Regions from separate parts of the Halomonas sp. TP35 genome, predicted to be linked through region 1. Evidence: predicted binding sites of a transcription regulator. Region 1 holds the regulator's gene; the other holds the start of a gene.
The links. Region 1 encodes LexA, which represses DNA repair genes until DNA is damaged. Its sites were predicted from a motif close to TACTGTNTANNTANACAGTA; they were not measured.
Positions count from the first base shown of each region.

Region 1 (7,850 bases):
GGGGGGCAAATAGCCCAAATCATGAGGGGGGACAAGCGCTGGAAAGTCATCCATGTAGCCAAGCCCGCGTGCAATGCTCACCATGCGCTCCATGGATCGTCCCATCAAACTGACCCGACGGCCGCATTGATGAGCCGCCCGGCCAATGGCTAATACGCGTGCCAGGTTGCTTGCAAAGCAGGAGACCACGACGCGGCCCTTGCATTCATTCAGTGTTTTAGAGAGCGCTTTAGCCACATCGCCTTCACTGCTGGAGTGGCCAGGCAGAGGGGCATTGGTTGAATCACCTACTACTAAATCAATCGGGGCAAGCGCTCGAAATTGCGCCGCGTTGATGGGCGTGCCAATCAGCGGCTCTGGGTCCAGCTTCCAATCCCCTGTGTGCATTATGCGGTAGTCGCCCATCACAATGACCAGTGCGCAGCTTTCAGGGATCGAATGGGTAACCGGCAAATAGCGCACCGAAAAGGGCGCCGTTTCCATTGCTTCGCCCGGCTCGATAATCTTAATCGCGGCGCTACTTAGTTGGTGTTCAGCGAATTTTGCGCGTAAGAGGCCTGCCGCAAGTGGGGTGGCATAGATAGGGCAGTTCCACTTGGGCCATAGCCAAGCAACCGCGCCAATGTGATCTTCATGGCCATGCGTTATAAATAACGCTTGGGGTGTTATGCCCAGCGTCTCGGCGGTGCCCAGGTTAGGTACCTGAAGGGGCGAGTTAGGCAAATCCTGGCGAATCATCATGCCGCAGTCGACCGCGATCCAGTGATCGTCGTATCCATACAGCGTTAGATTCATGCCAATTTCACCACACCCACCCAGCGGTAGTAGGCGCAGGGGAGGGCGGCGGCGAGGGCGAAGTTGAACGCGTGGTGGATGCATCGGTTATGAAAAGCCTAAAAAGTAATGTCTTAACTATACGGGAAGGCAGGGGCGGCTAACAATGACCCCCGACATTAGATAACGGTGCTTCGTTAACGGGGTTCCGGTACACTAGGCGGCCGTTATTTACGACGTTGCTATTTAGCCGCTATTTGCTGCGCCATTACGCTAAGTCACTCGTATTTCGTAGTTCGTCAAGAGTACTTCACATGTCTCATTATTATCGTTTAGTCGTTTCCTGCCCCGATCAGGTGGGTATTGTTGCCCGTGTGTCTGGTTTTATTGCTCAACAAGGCGGCTCTATCACTGAAGCCAGTCAGCATTCTGACTTGCAAACAGGCCGCTTTTTTATGCGTTATGAGATATTGGCCGATTCGCTTGGCATGTCCGTTGAAACATTACGCAGCGCCTTTGAGCCAATTGCTCAAGAGTTTTCCATGCAGTGGGCGCTGATGGATACCCAAAAGCGTCGGCGAGTCATACTCATGGTCTCTCGTGAGTCTCACTGCCTGGTGGATTTGCTTTACCGTTGGCAGGCAGGTGAGCTGGATTGCGACATAGCCGGTGTGATTTCTAATCACGAAGACATGCGTTCAATCGCTGAGTGGTACAGAATTCCTTATCACCATGTGCCGGTGGACCCGAATAATAAGGAAGCGTCGTTTGCTCAGGTGCAGGAGCTTATCGATAACGCGCGAGCGGACTGTATTGTATTGGCGCGCTACATGCAGATTCTGCCCCCGTCGTTGTGTGAGCGCTATGCTGGGCAGGTGATTAATATTCACCACAGCTTCTTGCCTTCATTTGCCGGTGCCAAACCGTATCATCAGGCCTATGAGCGCGGTGTAAAACTGATTGGCGCGACGTGTCACTACGTGACGGAGGAGTTGGATGCAGGGCCGATTATTGAGCAGGATATTCATCGCGTGAGTCATTGCCATACGCCAACCGACCTGGTTCGCTTTGGACGCGATGTAGAAAAAGCCGTACTGGCGCGAGGCCTGCGCTGGCATCTGGAGGACCGCGTTTTGATCCACGGCAATAAGACGGTGGTCTTTAGCTAAGCGTTTTAAAAACTGTTGAAGCTGAATCAGTAACAAAACAAGGGGGTGGTCATGAAAAGGGCCACCCCCTTGATGCTTTTAAAATCCGATTTTACGCAAACGGATTATTAGCCCAGCGCTTGGCCATTACCGCCACGGATGACGCCTACACCTACGCCTTCAATATCCAGTGATTGGGTTCGCAGGTCGATTTCAATCGGTGCAAAATCAGCGTTTTCTGCAATCAACATTACCTGATGCCCTTGGCGTTGAAAGCGTTTTACGGTTACTTCATCTTCCAGCCGCGCAACGACGATTTGCCCGTCACGTACACGATCAGTGCGGTGCACCGCTAGTAAATCGCCTTCCAGGATACCCACATCCTTCATGGATAAACCGCGTACCCGCAGGAGATAGTCGGCTTTAGGGGTGAAATATTCCGCGGGTAGCGGGCAGTAACGGTCAATATGCTCCGCTGCAAGGATCGGGCTGCCAGCGGCAACTTCACCAATAACCGGCAAGCCCATCGGCGGAAGATCATTGTTGTTGGCCGCAGCGGTGGCGGGTAATTCGCTAACGTCCTGCGCTTCCTGGTTGGGGAGGCGAATTCCCCGCGACGTATTGCGAATAATCCGGATCACGCCTTTACGCTCAAGAGCACGTAAATGCTCTTCAGCGGCATTGGGGGACTTAAAGCCCAAGGCCTTGGCAATTTCGGCGCGGGTGGGAGGGTAGCCGAATTCACCCATGGTTTTTACTATAAAATCAAAAACATGTTGCTGACGTGCTGTGAGTGGCCGCGACATACCAAACTCCATAAACAATAAAAGACAGTCGGTATCTGTCTGCTTGATCAGTATGTGTTTAAGTATACAGTATGTTGCTCTATCCAGTACATGGTTAAAAAAGCAGCTTGTTAAAACACTGACTGTCACCGGTAAGACGTTTGAATTAACGCTAATGCGCAGGGTAACCAAATAAAAAATCGGCTAATAAGGGTGATTGAGCCTGATTAAGATATGACTTACTATTCTGTCATGTTTTAAACACTCGTTTCTTCGGAGGCCATAATGGCACAATCTGACACGGTGTCGCGCATCCTGGATACCGCTGAGGTGCTGTTTGCAGAGCGTGGCTTTGCTGAAACGTCACTGCGTAACATCACCAGTAAAGCGCGGGTAAACCTGGCGGCCGTTAATTATCATTTTGGTTCCAAGAAAGCCCTCATCCAAGCCGTATTCTCACGCTATCTAGACCCGTTTACTCAGCGTTTTCATGGTGCGCTCGATGAGCTTGAAGCCCGCTATGTCGATAGCCCCATCCCCCTGGAAGAGCTGCTTGAAACAATGGCCACCACGGTGCTAGCGGTGCCTGCTGAACGCAATAGTTTGAAAGTCTTTATGCGCTTATTGGGGTTAGCCTATAGTCAAGCGCAAGGGCATTTACGGCGCCATATTCAAGAGCAATATGGGGATGTGTTTACCCGTTTTACCGGGCTTGTGCGTAAGGCGACCCCTGATTTACCCGATGCCGAGCGTTTTTGGCGGCTGCACTTTATGTTGGGTACGGTCATATTCACCTTGTCAGGGCTGGATGCGCTACGTGATATCGCCTCCAAGGACTATCAGGAGCAGGTGACTGTGCGTGATTTAGTGCGGCGCCTGCGTCCTGTGGTCGTTGCCGCCATGAATGCTCCACTGCCGCAAGAGGTTGAAGGAGCGCAGCATGCGAACGCCCCTGTTAGCTGAGTTGCCACCTAAAAAAGACGGCTGGATCGAAATTGATACCAGCGCACAAATCCTGCGCTGGTGGCAGGGTCAAACACCAGGCTTTGAGTGCGCTATCTCTACTGGACGCGCTGGCGTTGGCCAGCAAGATGGAAGCGGCCAAACACCGCATGGCTGGCACTATGTTCGCGCGGCAATTGGCCACGAACAGCCGGTCAATGCCGTATTTAGAGGCAGGCGTTTTACCGGTGAAATTTTCTCAAGTGACTTGGCCGACGCTCATCCGACACGTGACTGGATTTTGACGCGAATTTTATGGCTTTGTGGGTTAGAGCGAGGATTTAACCGCGCAGGTTCCGTCGACTCTCAGCGCCGCTATATTTATGTACACGGAACGCCGCCCGACCAACCGATGGGCAAACCTGCTTCACATGGCTGTGTTCGTATGCGCAATGAGGACCTGCTTTATATCTTTGAGCGCGCCGTGCCTGGAACGCCTGTTTGGCTACATGGCAGCCGTCCGTAGTGGCCTTATGCAGAGGCTTTTTTGACTCTGTGCGTTGATCGTCTAAAATCATCGGCCCTTTTGTTGGATCCCTGCTAATGACTCAACCTATTGGCCCGGTCATGCTCGACCTGGAAGGGCCTGAATTATCCAATGCTGAAAAGCGCTTGCTGCTTGAACCCGCTGTCGGTGGCGTGATTTTGTTTGCCCGTAATGTGGAAGACGCCTACCAGGTGCGCAAGCTGTGTAGCGATATAAGGCGCATACGGGGCGATCTTTTATTGGCGGTTGACCAAGAGGGTGGCCGCGTACAGCGTATCAAACAAGGGCTTACCCGCTTACCAGCCATGGCCCGGATTGGCGAGCGTTATGCCCAAGACCCGGAAGAAGGCCGCTCTCTCGCCATAGACGCAGGTTGGTTGCTTGGCATGGAAATGGCCGCATGTGGGCTGGATATCAGCTTTGCGCCAGTGCTTGATGTGGATAGCGGGATTTCTAGCGTCATTGGCGACCGTAGTTTCAGTGGTGACCCAGAGCACGTTGCTCAATTAGGCGCCGCTTTTGTTGAGGGCTTGCATCAGGCGGGCATGGCCGCTGTGGGTAAGCACTTCCCTGGCCACGGCGGCGTAGCCGCGGATTCCCATGTCGCACTGCCCATTGATGAGCGTTCAATGGAGGCAATTAAACAACGCGACCTTGTCCCCTTTGCACAGCTAGCTTCCCAGCTGGATGGCATCATGCCCGCGCATGTCATTTATCGAGCGTTTGATACACGCCCGGCGGGCTTTTCGCCCAGTTGGTTGGGTATGCTGCGTGAATCGCTGGGCTTTAAAGGCTGTATTTTTTCAGATGATTTAAGTATGGCAGGTGCTCACGAAGCGGGTGAGCCACGCGAGCGTGCCGCTGCTGCACTCGCCGCTGGCTGCGATATGTTGCTGGTGTGTAACGACCGTACCGCTGCGCTTGAGGTTGTTGAAGCCAGCCAAGGCATCGCCAATAAGCGTCCCGCGAAACTCCGCTATGGCCGTGCACGACCTGATTTGGATGCGCTGACCGCGCTGGGGCGTTGGCGACGTACGCATGCCAGGCTAGAAGCGCTGGCGGACTGCCCTAGCCCCACCTGATTTTTCTTTTCGCAATATTGCTACATGTTTTGGGAGTTACCCCATGTCCAAATTGGATAAAGAAGCGCTTGAGTCATTGGACTCAATGCGCCAGCTAATGGAAACAGCAGACTGCCTGATCTCTCAGGAAGAAGTCGAGCGGGCGCTGGATCGCATGGCGGAAGCAATTACTGAAGACCTGGGTGACAAACTGCCGGTTTTTTATTGTGTGATGAACGGTGGCTTGATTACGACCGGGCATCTGCTGACCCGATTGGGGTTTCCGCTGGAAGTGGACTATTTGCATGCCACGCGTTATCGCAACGAGTTGCGCGGTGGCGAGCTTTTCTGGCGTGTATCGCCTGAAATTCCCATGGCCGGACGTCACGTCGTTATCGTGGATGACATTTTGGATGAAGGGTCGACGCTCGCCGCGATTCTTGCTTACTGTAAAGAAGCTCAGGCAGCCAGCGTTACGACTGCCGTCCTGGTGGATAAGCAACATAACCGAAAAGCGGTGCCGGGCCTGAAAGCTGATTACTGCAGCCTGGAGGTCGCGGACCGCTATGTGTTCGGTTTTGGTATGGACTACAAAGGTTACTGGCGTAACGCCCCGGGTATCTTCGCCCCCAAAGGCATGTAATTTTTAGCTTTGTTATTTAATGCTGGTTTAGCGGGGGGAGAAGCGCCTCGCTAAGCCTGTCTCGGCAATCATTCGTGTCGAAATTTCTTCTACTGAAAAGCGCGTCGCATCAATAAACGGAATATGCATAATTCGGTAAAGCGCTTCGGCCTGTTCGACTTCCTGCAAACACTGATCCATTGAGCTATAGCGACTGTTCGGCCGACGCTCATTGCGTATGGCGGATAACCTGCGAGCATCAATAGTCAACCCAAACAACTTGTGCCGGTGCGGTGCTAACACCTTGGGCAGCTTGAGCGTGCCGTCTTCGTCAAGGTCGTCCTCGGTAAGCGGGTAGTTGGCCGCTCGAATGCCAAACTGAAGCGCCAAATAAAGCGACGTGGGTGTTTTGCCGCAGCGCGATACGCCCACTAAAATAATATCGGCTTTGTCGTATTGATGCGTACGGGCGCCATCGTCGTTATCAAGTGCGAAGTGTACCGAATGAATCCGGTCCATATAGACATCGTCACTGCCAATCGAGTGAGTTCTTCCCACGCTGTAAGAAGAGTGGGTGCCTAACTCCTGCTCCAGGGGTTTCAAAAAGGTAGAAAAGATATCCACCTTGAAGCCCGGCGCTTTGCGAATCACATCGCGTATCTGCTGGTCAACGATGGTATCGATAATGATCGGTTGTTGCCCATCTCGAGCGGCAGTGGATTCAATAATCCGGGCAAGCGCTTCCGCTTTTTCAAGCGTATCGATATAAGGCTTGGTCAGCATGTTGATCTCAATATCGCTGAACTGAGCCAACAGGCTTCGACCTAAACTCTCGGCCGTAATACCGGTACCATCGGAAATAAAGAAAGCTGTCCGCTTCATAATCACGCCCGTCAATTAAATAATAGATACGCTATTGTGTGCCGAGCATTCGCTAAGCACAACGCCCCAAGCGACTACATAAATCGCCCGTATACGCCTTATGTTGTAAAAATCCTCCACTCCCTTCGCTATTAGACCAATGGCGAATAGGGTGGCACGGTGATAGGGTGACACGATCAATGACTGGCGATCTAAAAGATTGCATCAACGTCTTAAAGCGAGGGGGTTGCGTGGAAGAGTACATTCTGTGGTTCGATCAGCTAGGTATGGCCGACGTCGAACGCGTGGGTGGTAAAAACGCCTCGCTGGGCGAGATGATTTCCAACCTGTCAGGTGCCGGGGTAACCGTACCGGGTGGATTTGCCACTACGGCTCACGCTTATCGTGAATTTCTCTCTCATGAAGGGCTTAACGAACGCATTAACAGCACGCTATCGCGCCTGGACGTTGATGATGTTAAAGCGCTGGCGGAAGCGGGTAGTAATATTCGCCAATGGGTCATTGATACGCCGCTGCCGCCCGCTTTTGAAAGTGCGTTGCGTCAGGCCTATGGGCAACTGCAGGAGCAACACCCTCAGCTGAAAGTGGCGGTGCGCAGCTCGGCAACCGCGGAAGATCTGCCGGATGCCTCTTTTGCTGGCCAGCAGGAAACTTTCCTGAATATCGAAGGTTTCGATAACATCAAGCGCGCTGTACACGAGGTGTTTGCCTCGCTGTTTAATGATCGCGCAATTTCCTACCGCGTTCACCGTGGCTATGCGCATGAAAACGTCGCGCTGTCAGCGGGTGTCCAAAAAATGGTGCGCTCTGAGACGGGCGCCTCTGGGGTCATGTTTACCCTGGATACCGAATCAGGCTACCGCGATGCTGTCTTTGTGACGGCCTCGTGGGGGCTGGGCGAAACGGTTGTGCAAGGCGCCGTTAACCCTGACGAGTTTTATGTTCATAAGGGCACTTTAGCCGCTGGACGCCCGGCGGTTTTACGGCGTAACCTGGGTTCCAAGCTCATCAAGATGGTTTACGGCCAGGAAACCAGCGCCGGTAAATCCGTCGACACCGTTGATGTGCCGCTTAATCAGCGTAATCGTT
Region 1 covers NZ_JBQSUZ010000017.1:30,340-38,189, forward strand. Annotated here, with positions in the region: gene ACT3RU_RS15535 (ribonuclease J) at 1-795, opposite strand, end outside; gene purU (formyltetrahydrofolate deformylase) at 1,089-1,943, shown strand; gene lexA (transcriptional repressor LexA) at 2,051-2,728, opposite strand; gene ACT3RU_RS15550 (TetR/AcrR family transcriptional regulator) at 2,993-3,670, shown strand; gene ACT3RU_RS15555 (L,D-transpeptidase) at 3,648-4,175, shown strand; gene nagZ (beta-N-acetylhexosaminidase) at 4,253-5,278, shown strand; gene ACT3RU_RS15565 (hypoxanthine-guanine phosphoribosyltransferase) at 5,322-5,900, shown strand; gene ppsR (posphoenolpyruvate synthetase regulatory kinase/phosphorylase PpsR) at 5,928-6,761, opposite strand; gene ppsA (phosphoenolpyruvate synthase) at 6,992-7,850, shown strand, end outside.

Region 2 (7,850 bases), on a different contig from region 1:
GCGCCAACCTGGCCACAATCGGTTGCCCACTGGAAATACCGCCCAATACGCCACCAGCATGATTGGACAAGAAGCCTTCCGGTGTCATCTCGTCGCGGTGTTCGCTACCGCGCTGGGCAACGGATTCAAAACCTGCGCCAATCTCAATACCTTTTACCGCATTAATACTCATCAAACCGTGCGCCAGCTCAGCATCCAGGCGATCAAACACCGGCTCACCCAGACCGACCGGAACACCCTCAGCGACCACGGTAATCTCGGCCCCTACGGAATCCTGGTCACGGCGCAACTGATCCATATACGCTTCAAGCTCGGCTACTTTGGTGGGATCGGGGCAGAAAAACGCATTCTGCTCGACGGCCTCCCACTGCTTAAACTCAATTTTGATGGGGCCCAGCTGACTCATATAGCCACGAATTTGTACGCCCTGGGCGGCCAGATACTTCTTGGCGATAGCACCAGCAGCTACCCGCATGGCGGTTTCGCGGGCGCTTGAGCGGCCGCCGCCCCGATAGTCACGGTGGCCATATTTATGGTGGTACGTGTAGTCCGCGTGGGCGGGGCGGAACTGGTCCTTGATTTTCGAGTAGTCTTTGGAGCGCTGGTCGGTATTCTCGATCAGTAGGCCAATGGAGGTGCCGGTGGTTTTGCCCTCAAACACGCCCGATAAAATCCTCACCTGATCAGGCTCTTTGCGCTGCGTGGTGTGCCGAGAGCTACCTGGACGACGACGGTCCAGGTCGCGCTGTAAATCCTCTTCACACAGCGCAAGCCCTGGTGGGCAGCCATCTACAATGGCGCCCAGCGCAATGCCGTGGCTCTCTCCAAAAGTGGTAACGGTAAACAGCTTGCCAAAACTATTGCCAGACATGGGCGTTCATTCCTTACGCAAAAGACGCCGCATGGGCGTCGAGTTCATCGGCGCTCAAAGCAAATACGCCTTGGCCGCCGCGCTCGAAGTCAAGCCACAGGAAAGGTACGTCGGGAAACGCAGCCTCCACATGGCGGTCAGAATTGCCCACTTCTACAATCAGCCAACCTGTATCGCTTAAATGGCTGCGCGCCTCGCGCAAAATACGCCGTACAATATCCAAACCATCTTTACCGGCACCCAGTGCCAGCGCGGGCTCATGGCGGAACTCAGCAGGCATGGTAGCCAAATCGCGCGCATCGACGTAGGGCGGGTTGGAAACAATCAGGTCAAAGCGCTGGCCTTCCAGCCCGTCAAACACATCCGAGGCTACCGCCCGTACCCGGTCACCCACGTCATGGCGGGTAATATTTTCCCGAGCGACGGCCAGCGCATCCTGGCTAATATCGGCAAGCGTAACTTCGCAAGTAGGCAAATAAAGGCCGGTTGCAATGCCGATACAGCCAGAGCCGGTGCACAAATCCAGCACGCTTTCCGGTGGTTCTTCCGGGAACCAGGCCGAAAACCCGTCTTCGATCAGCTCGGCAATCGGCGAGCGCGGAATCAGCACTCGCTCATCAACATTGAAGGGGTGGCCTGCAAAAAAGGCCTCGCCCAGCAGGTACGGCAATGGCTGGCGGCTGGTTACCCGCTTCCGGGTCAGGGCGATAATACGCAGGCGCTCAACAGGCAAAAGCCGTGCTTCCAAAACGGCGGGGTCGACGTTCCAGGGCAGATGAAGTGCCCCCAGGCAGAGCGCAACGGCTTCATCCCAGGCAGACTCGGTGCCGTGGCCATAGTGCAGCCCAGCCAGATAGAACTCGCTGGATACCCAGCGCAGATAGTCGCGTAGTGTAAAAAGATCGCTCACCAACGCCGTATCCGGCAACGAAAGGGTTGAGTGAGAGGTCTCAGCATTGAGGTGCGTGGTCACAGCGACTCCTGATAAACGAAAACCATCCATGCAGCCACATGCGGCTACACTCATTGATAAAGAAAAGATTGTACCTGTAAAGATTGTACCTTTGACGCCGCCCGGTTCACAGCGCCGCTCAGCTCGCTATACTGTCGGCACTTTATATGCTTTCTTGTTTTACTCTTTCTTCCTTTTCACACTTTGAGCTTGATATGACGCGACGCCACCTGCCCAACGATGACGATATCAGCGCTTTTCGCCAGGCGCTGCAAGCAGCGGGCGTACGCCGTATTGCACATAATCAAGCCGACCCCGGCAAGCCCAAGCGCAATGATGAAGCCCAACAGGCACGGCGTAATGCGGCAGTTCAAAACAGCACAGTACAAGCCAGCGGCCGCACATCGGATGGCCGGGTCGAGGCCGTGCGTCCGTCTGAGTACCTTGAGTTTAGCGTGCCCGATTTACCCTGGCGTACCTTCAGCCAGTTAAAGCGTGGCCAAACCGAGTGGCAGGCGGGGCTTGACCTGCACGGCTACACGCTTGAAGAAGCCCGCGCGGAGCTTGAAAGCTTCTTGCGCGATGCGTCAAGCCAAGGGCTGCGCTGCGTGCTGGTGGTTCACGGCAAGGCGTGGGGCACCACTTCAGATTTTCCGGTGCTTAAGAGCCACACCAATACCTGGTTACGCGAATGGCCGGGGGTGCTGGCCTTTTGCTCGGCCATTGATATTGATGGCGGCACCGGGGCGGTCTATATACTGCTGCGTAAGCGCGGGGCGTAACGCCGCTCAACCACTCTCTTCACTGCTCTACTGGCACTTTTCCAGTGGCTCGCTGCCTCACTCTGTCGCATCCGAGGCAATGCTGGGAATGCGCCGCTCAAGCGCCTCATCGGCCAAGTGCCGCCCCAGGCGGATCAAGTCTTTGGCGCGATGAAACTCATACGTGCTGCATACCGTCTTGGGAATCTCGATCAATATATCCGGCGGGTAACCGGCAATTTTGTATTTTGCCAGGGCCGCTTGAGTAATATCAAACGACTCTAAAATCATATCGAGCTTGCTCCACTCGCGCTTGCCTCGCGTCTCAACGCTCTCTTCAGCGCTAGCTTCCACGCCACTGCTCTCTTCACTGCTGCCAAGCCCCTCCCATAAACGCAGGGTGGCTTGGCGCACGTCACTCATCCAGCCGCCAATTTTTTCATCACGGTCACGCTCTAGCGCCGTTCGGCTGTCATTTTCCTCGTGCTCACAGGGCAGGAGTTCTTCCAGCGATACCGGCTGCGGGCTATGTGCCGTTACGTTAATCGCAATGACCAGGTCTGCTTCGTGGGCAGAAATAACCGGCATGATAGGCAGCGGATTTAGCAATCCTCCATCGACCAACACTTGGTCGCCAACATTGACCGGCGTAATGACGCCAGGAATGGCGATAGAGGCACGAATGGCGCGCAGTAACGGGCCATTTTGAAACCACACTTCGCGCTGACGAACCAGGTCAGTCGCCACCGTTGTTACCGGAATAGGCAAATCCTCAATGAGCACATCGCCTACCAACGCTTCCAACTTGCTCATCACCTTATTGGCACGCATGGCGCCCATCGGGCTCCAGGTCACATCCACCAGCTTTAGCACGTCCAGATAATCGAGATTACAGACCCACTCGCGATACTCGGGCAGTTTGCCAGAAGCGTAGATGCCGCCTATCAGCGCCCCCATGGAGCATCCCGATACTGAAATAATCTCAAAACCTCGCGCTTCCAGGGCTTCAATGACACCAATATGGGCATAACCGCGCGCCCCGCCGCTACCCAATACCAAAGCCACTTTTTTCCCGCTACCCGCATGCGTCAGCTGATTCATTGGTTATCCTTATTGCGCCTGAGCCGACCGTACTAACGGCCTTACACGGCTGCTCCCCAGTGGGCGGTGGCGAGTTCCGCCACAGCGGCAACCGCTTTAGATTCTAAATGTAGATGATGCCCGCCAGGCAACACATGGCGGGTCAGATCGTTAACCGCCAAGCGCGCCTGCTCGGCCCAGGCACGCTTTCCTAAAATACCCTGCTCGCCTTCAATCAGTAGTACCGGCGCCTGAATACACGCTAACAGCGCCAGCACCTGCTCAGGGGTAAAGCGCACCAGAGAGGGTTTTAGCAGTCGACTATCCGTACGCATTTGTAGATAGCCATCGGCAGTTGCTTGCGTATTACGCTCAACCAACGGCATCGCTGTTACGCTATCCAGCGTGGTGACGCCACCGGCTACCCTCGCGGCAACCGCACTTTCGATATCAGCATAGCGTGGTGGGCGGGAAAGCGGGCGACGATGGGCAATAAGCCCTTTGCACAACTGGCTGGCAGTTTCTTCCGCAGGCGTATTCAATGCCCCCAGCCCGTCAATCAAGGTTAACCGGGCAATACGCTCTGGCATGGCGGCGGCCAGTAGGCAGGCAACCGCCGCACCCATGGAGTGCGCCAGTAAAGAAGCCTGTTCAATACCCAGCGCGTCCAGCGCATCAAGCACGTCGTGGCAGTAATCCCACAACGCATAGTCACTTCCGAAAGCGGCATGCTGGGAGTGCCCATGGCCGCGAAAATCAATGGCTACCACGCGGATATCCAGTGCATCTGCCAAGAGCGGAGCCAAGCGGCTAAAGCTTGCCGCGTTATCCAGCCAGCCGTGTAGCGCCAGCCAGACAGGTGCATCCGCGCGGCCCCAGCCCAGTGCGGCCAAGCGCCCTTGCGCAAGCACCAGCGGTTGCGCAGTGTGTCGAGACGCGTGCTGGAGTGTCGGTTCACGCATACATTGTTTTCCTGATGAAGTGGTCATCTCGTTGGCAAATAACGCGACGCCTTTAATGTTCCTGAATTCAGCTTTCAGGCAATGTCTGGATGACGGTATCAGTAACAAACGTTACCATGCCAGGCGCAATTCTTCCGCCGCTTTTCCCCAACCCTTGCTAATGGTGCTGCCATGAAACCACGCCGCGATACACGCGCCCGTAACCTTGTTTTTTTTATTGCTGTTGTTAGTGCCATAGTCGTGGGGTTGTGGCTAGCGCGCTAGGCTTGCCTAATCGCCGCTCAACGCTTGCAATTTAAACCTCACGAATAAATACTGTATATACATACACATTACATTCAGTGAGGATGCCGACGATGTCGTTGCCTCCATCGACGCTCGTGCCCACCTTGCCGTTAACGTCTCAGCCGCTGCCTTTTTCATCGTTACAAGGCCGTGCGGGCTTTAGCGGCTTTCCATCACCAGCGCAGGATTACGAACCGCGTACGCTCGATCTCAATACGCGGCTAATTAAAAACCCTACCCAGACGTTCTACCTTTCAGCGGCTGGTGACAGCATGGAAGGCTGGGGGATTTTTGATGGCGACCTGCTGGTCGTTGACCGCAGCATTAAACCTCGGCTAGGGCATATCCTGGTTGCCATGTTTGAAGAGGAAGTGCTGATCAAGCGCTACGCCCTCTATCAAAATACGCCGCATCTCTGCTCCGCGCATCCTCACTACCCGCCGCTTCCTTTGGAAGGCACCGAGTGCCAGCTATGGGGAGTAGTGCGTGCCGTTATTCATGAGTATGTCCGATGATCGGCCTGGTCGATGCCAACAACTTTTACGTCAGCTGTGAGCGTGTGTTTGATCCTGCACTGGAAGGCAAACCGGTTGGCGTTATGTCGAACAACGACGGCTGCATCATCGCCCGCTCTGCCGAGATGAAAACCATGGATATCCCCATGGGCATGCCATCGTTTAAGCTCGAAAGCCTGCGTAAGCGTGGTGACATCTACCTCAAGTCATCCAACTATGAGCTGTATGGCGATATGTCGGCCAGGCTGTGCCAACTGCTGCGCGATACCTGCCCAGCCGTGTCGCCGTACTCCATCGATGAAATGTTTATTTACCTGGAGACGTTCAGCAACCAGCAGTGCCAAACCCTGGGCGAATGGCTGCGTCGGCGGATCCGGCGCCATTTAGGCCTGCCGGTATGCGTTGGGCTGGCCCCTACGCATACGCTGGCTAAGCTTGCCAATCACCTGGCCAAGCAGGCGACTCACTATCAAGGCGTGTGCCTGCTGACGGGAAAAGATGCGGCAACGACCGCCCTGCTTAAACAGACACCGGTGAGCAGCGTATGGGGCGTTGGGCGCCGGATTGCTGAGCGGTTAGCGATCAGCAATATTAATACCGCCTGGGACTTGCGTGAGGCTGACCTTCGGCTACTGCGCAAACATTTTTCGGTAGTGCTGGCCCGCACAGCACTGGAACTGCGCGGTACGCCCTGCCTGCAGATGAATGCGCTGGATCAACCGCGCCACCGCATTATGACGTCGCGCTCATTCGGCCAATCAACCGGCAGTAAAACAGAAGTACATAACGCGTTACGCCAACATGCCCAGCGCAGCGCCGAAAAACTCCGTCAGCAGCGCAACCTAACGCGAGCCGTGATGATTTTTTTAAACACCAACCGTCACCGCCGAGACCAACCCCAGTATTTCCCCCATGCCATGGTGCCCCTGCCCTCACCCAGCGACGATACGCGCACAATTCTTGAGGCCGTTCACCAAGGGGTTGAACAGGTTTACCGACCAGGCTACCGGTTTATGAAGGCAGGTGTGATGCTGCTGGATCTGGTTGATGCCGAGCAGCACCAGCTCTCGTTGCTACATCAACCGCCGCGGAACCGATACCCTTACTTAATGGCCACGCTGGATAATATCAATCAGCGCATGGGGCAAGGCACCATCAGCTTTGGCATGACGGATGCCGATGCCGCCTGGCAGCTACGCTGCGGGCACCGCTCAGGCCGCTACACCACACGCTGGGATGAGTTGATGAAGGCAGGCACTCATCCTGGTGCTATCAAGCAATCTGCTTTACGCAAGTAACCACTGCTATCTCAACTCCTGTCTCAACTACGATCTCAGGAAGAAACTCAAACCACCCTTACTGGCGGGGCTTACCACAGGCGGGAACGATTCAAGGGAAGTCTATGCACATTGCCAAACGCCGCTGGATGAGCCGTCACTCATTGCTCAGCAGCAGCGTTGGTTGTCGGGAGAAACCGTTAGCGTGTCGTTAACGCCTGACGCAGGCGAGGGCTCAACCACTCGCCCAACGCCATCATGATCAGCAGGATAGCCAACAACCACGGCCAATGAACTGAAAAGGTAACGGTAAACAGCCCTAATGCATCAGCGAAAATAACCAAAATACCCAGCGGGCTGACATAACGCACCATGGCAAGCCATAGCGTATAGGGCAGAGGCGAGAGTCCCAGCTCGTCGCGGAACGTTTCACTCTTCAGGACAAAGCCTGCCAGTATGACGGTGCCTAACCCACCCAACGGCATCATCCAGCGTGAAGTGATGTAGTCCAGCCAGTCAAAGAAGGTCTTGCCTGCCAACGTCCAATCAGCCCCTAGGTTAAAGGAGAGCATGGCAGCAGTACTAATCAGCCAAAGAACAATCCCCGTGCTCCACGCAGCACTGCGGCGTGAGAACCCCTTGTTGTCGCAGAGCCAGGAAACGGTCGCCTCAATCATCGAAATGGACGATGTCAGCGCGGCCATGGAGAGCATGGCGAAAAATAGAATCCCAAACAGCGTGCCCAGCGGCATCGCCTGGAACGCCAGCGGCAAGCTCATAAAGATAAGCCCCGGGCCTTCACCTGGGTCCATGCCATTGGCAAAAATTACCGGGAAGATCGCCAGCCCCGCCATCAAGGCAACGGCCGTATCTGCAATGGCAACGCTAATGGTGGTACGCCCAATGGAGGCACCTTTGGGCAGGTAGCTTCCGTAAGTAAGAATGGCACCCGAGGCAAGCGATAAGGTAAAGAACGCATGGCCAAGCGCGGCCAGCATCCCTTCACTGGAGAGGCTCCCCGCCTTGAAGGAAAACAAAAAACGTACCGCATCACCAAAGCCACCGGAAAACACGCCGTACACAATCAGCAGTATCAGCATGATGACCAGGCCAGGCATCATCCAACTGACGTTTTTCTCGATCCCCT
Region 2 covers NZ_JBQSUZ010000009.1:5,370-13,219, reverse strand. Annotated here, with positions in the region: gene aroC (chorismate synthase) at 1-871, opposite strand, end outside; gene prmB (50S ribosomal protein L3 N(5)-glutamine methyltransferase) at 885-1,844, opposite strand; gene ACT3RU_RS11630 (Smr/MutS family protein) at 2,039-2,605, shown strand; gene ACT3RU_RS11625 (patatin-like phospholipase family protein) at 2,663-3,685, opposite strand; gene ACT3RU_RS11620 (alpha/beta fold hydrolase) at 3,727-4,626, opposite strand; gene ACT3RU_RS11615 (LexA family protein) at 4,983-5,426, shown strand; gene ACT3RU_RS11610 (Y-family DNA polymerase) at 5,423-6,724, shown strand; gene ACT3RU_RS11605 (sodium-dependent transporter) at 6,904-7,850, opposite strand, start outside.
Region 2: the regulator LexA is predicted to act here: its motif matches at 4,940-4,959, upstream of ACT3RU_RS11615 (LexA family protein).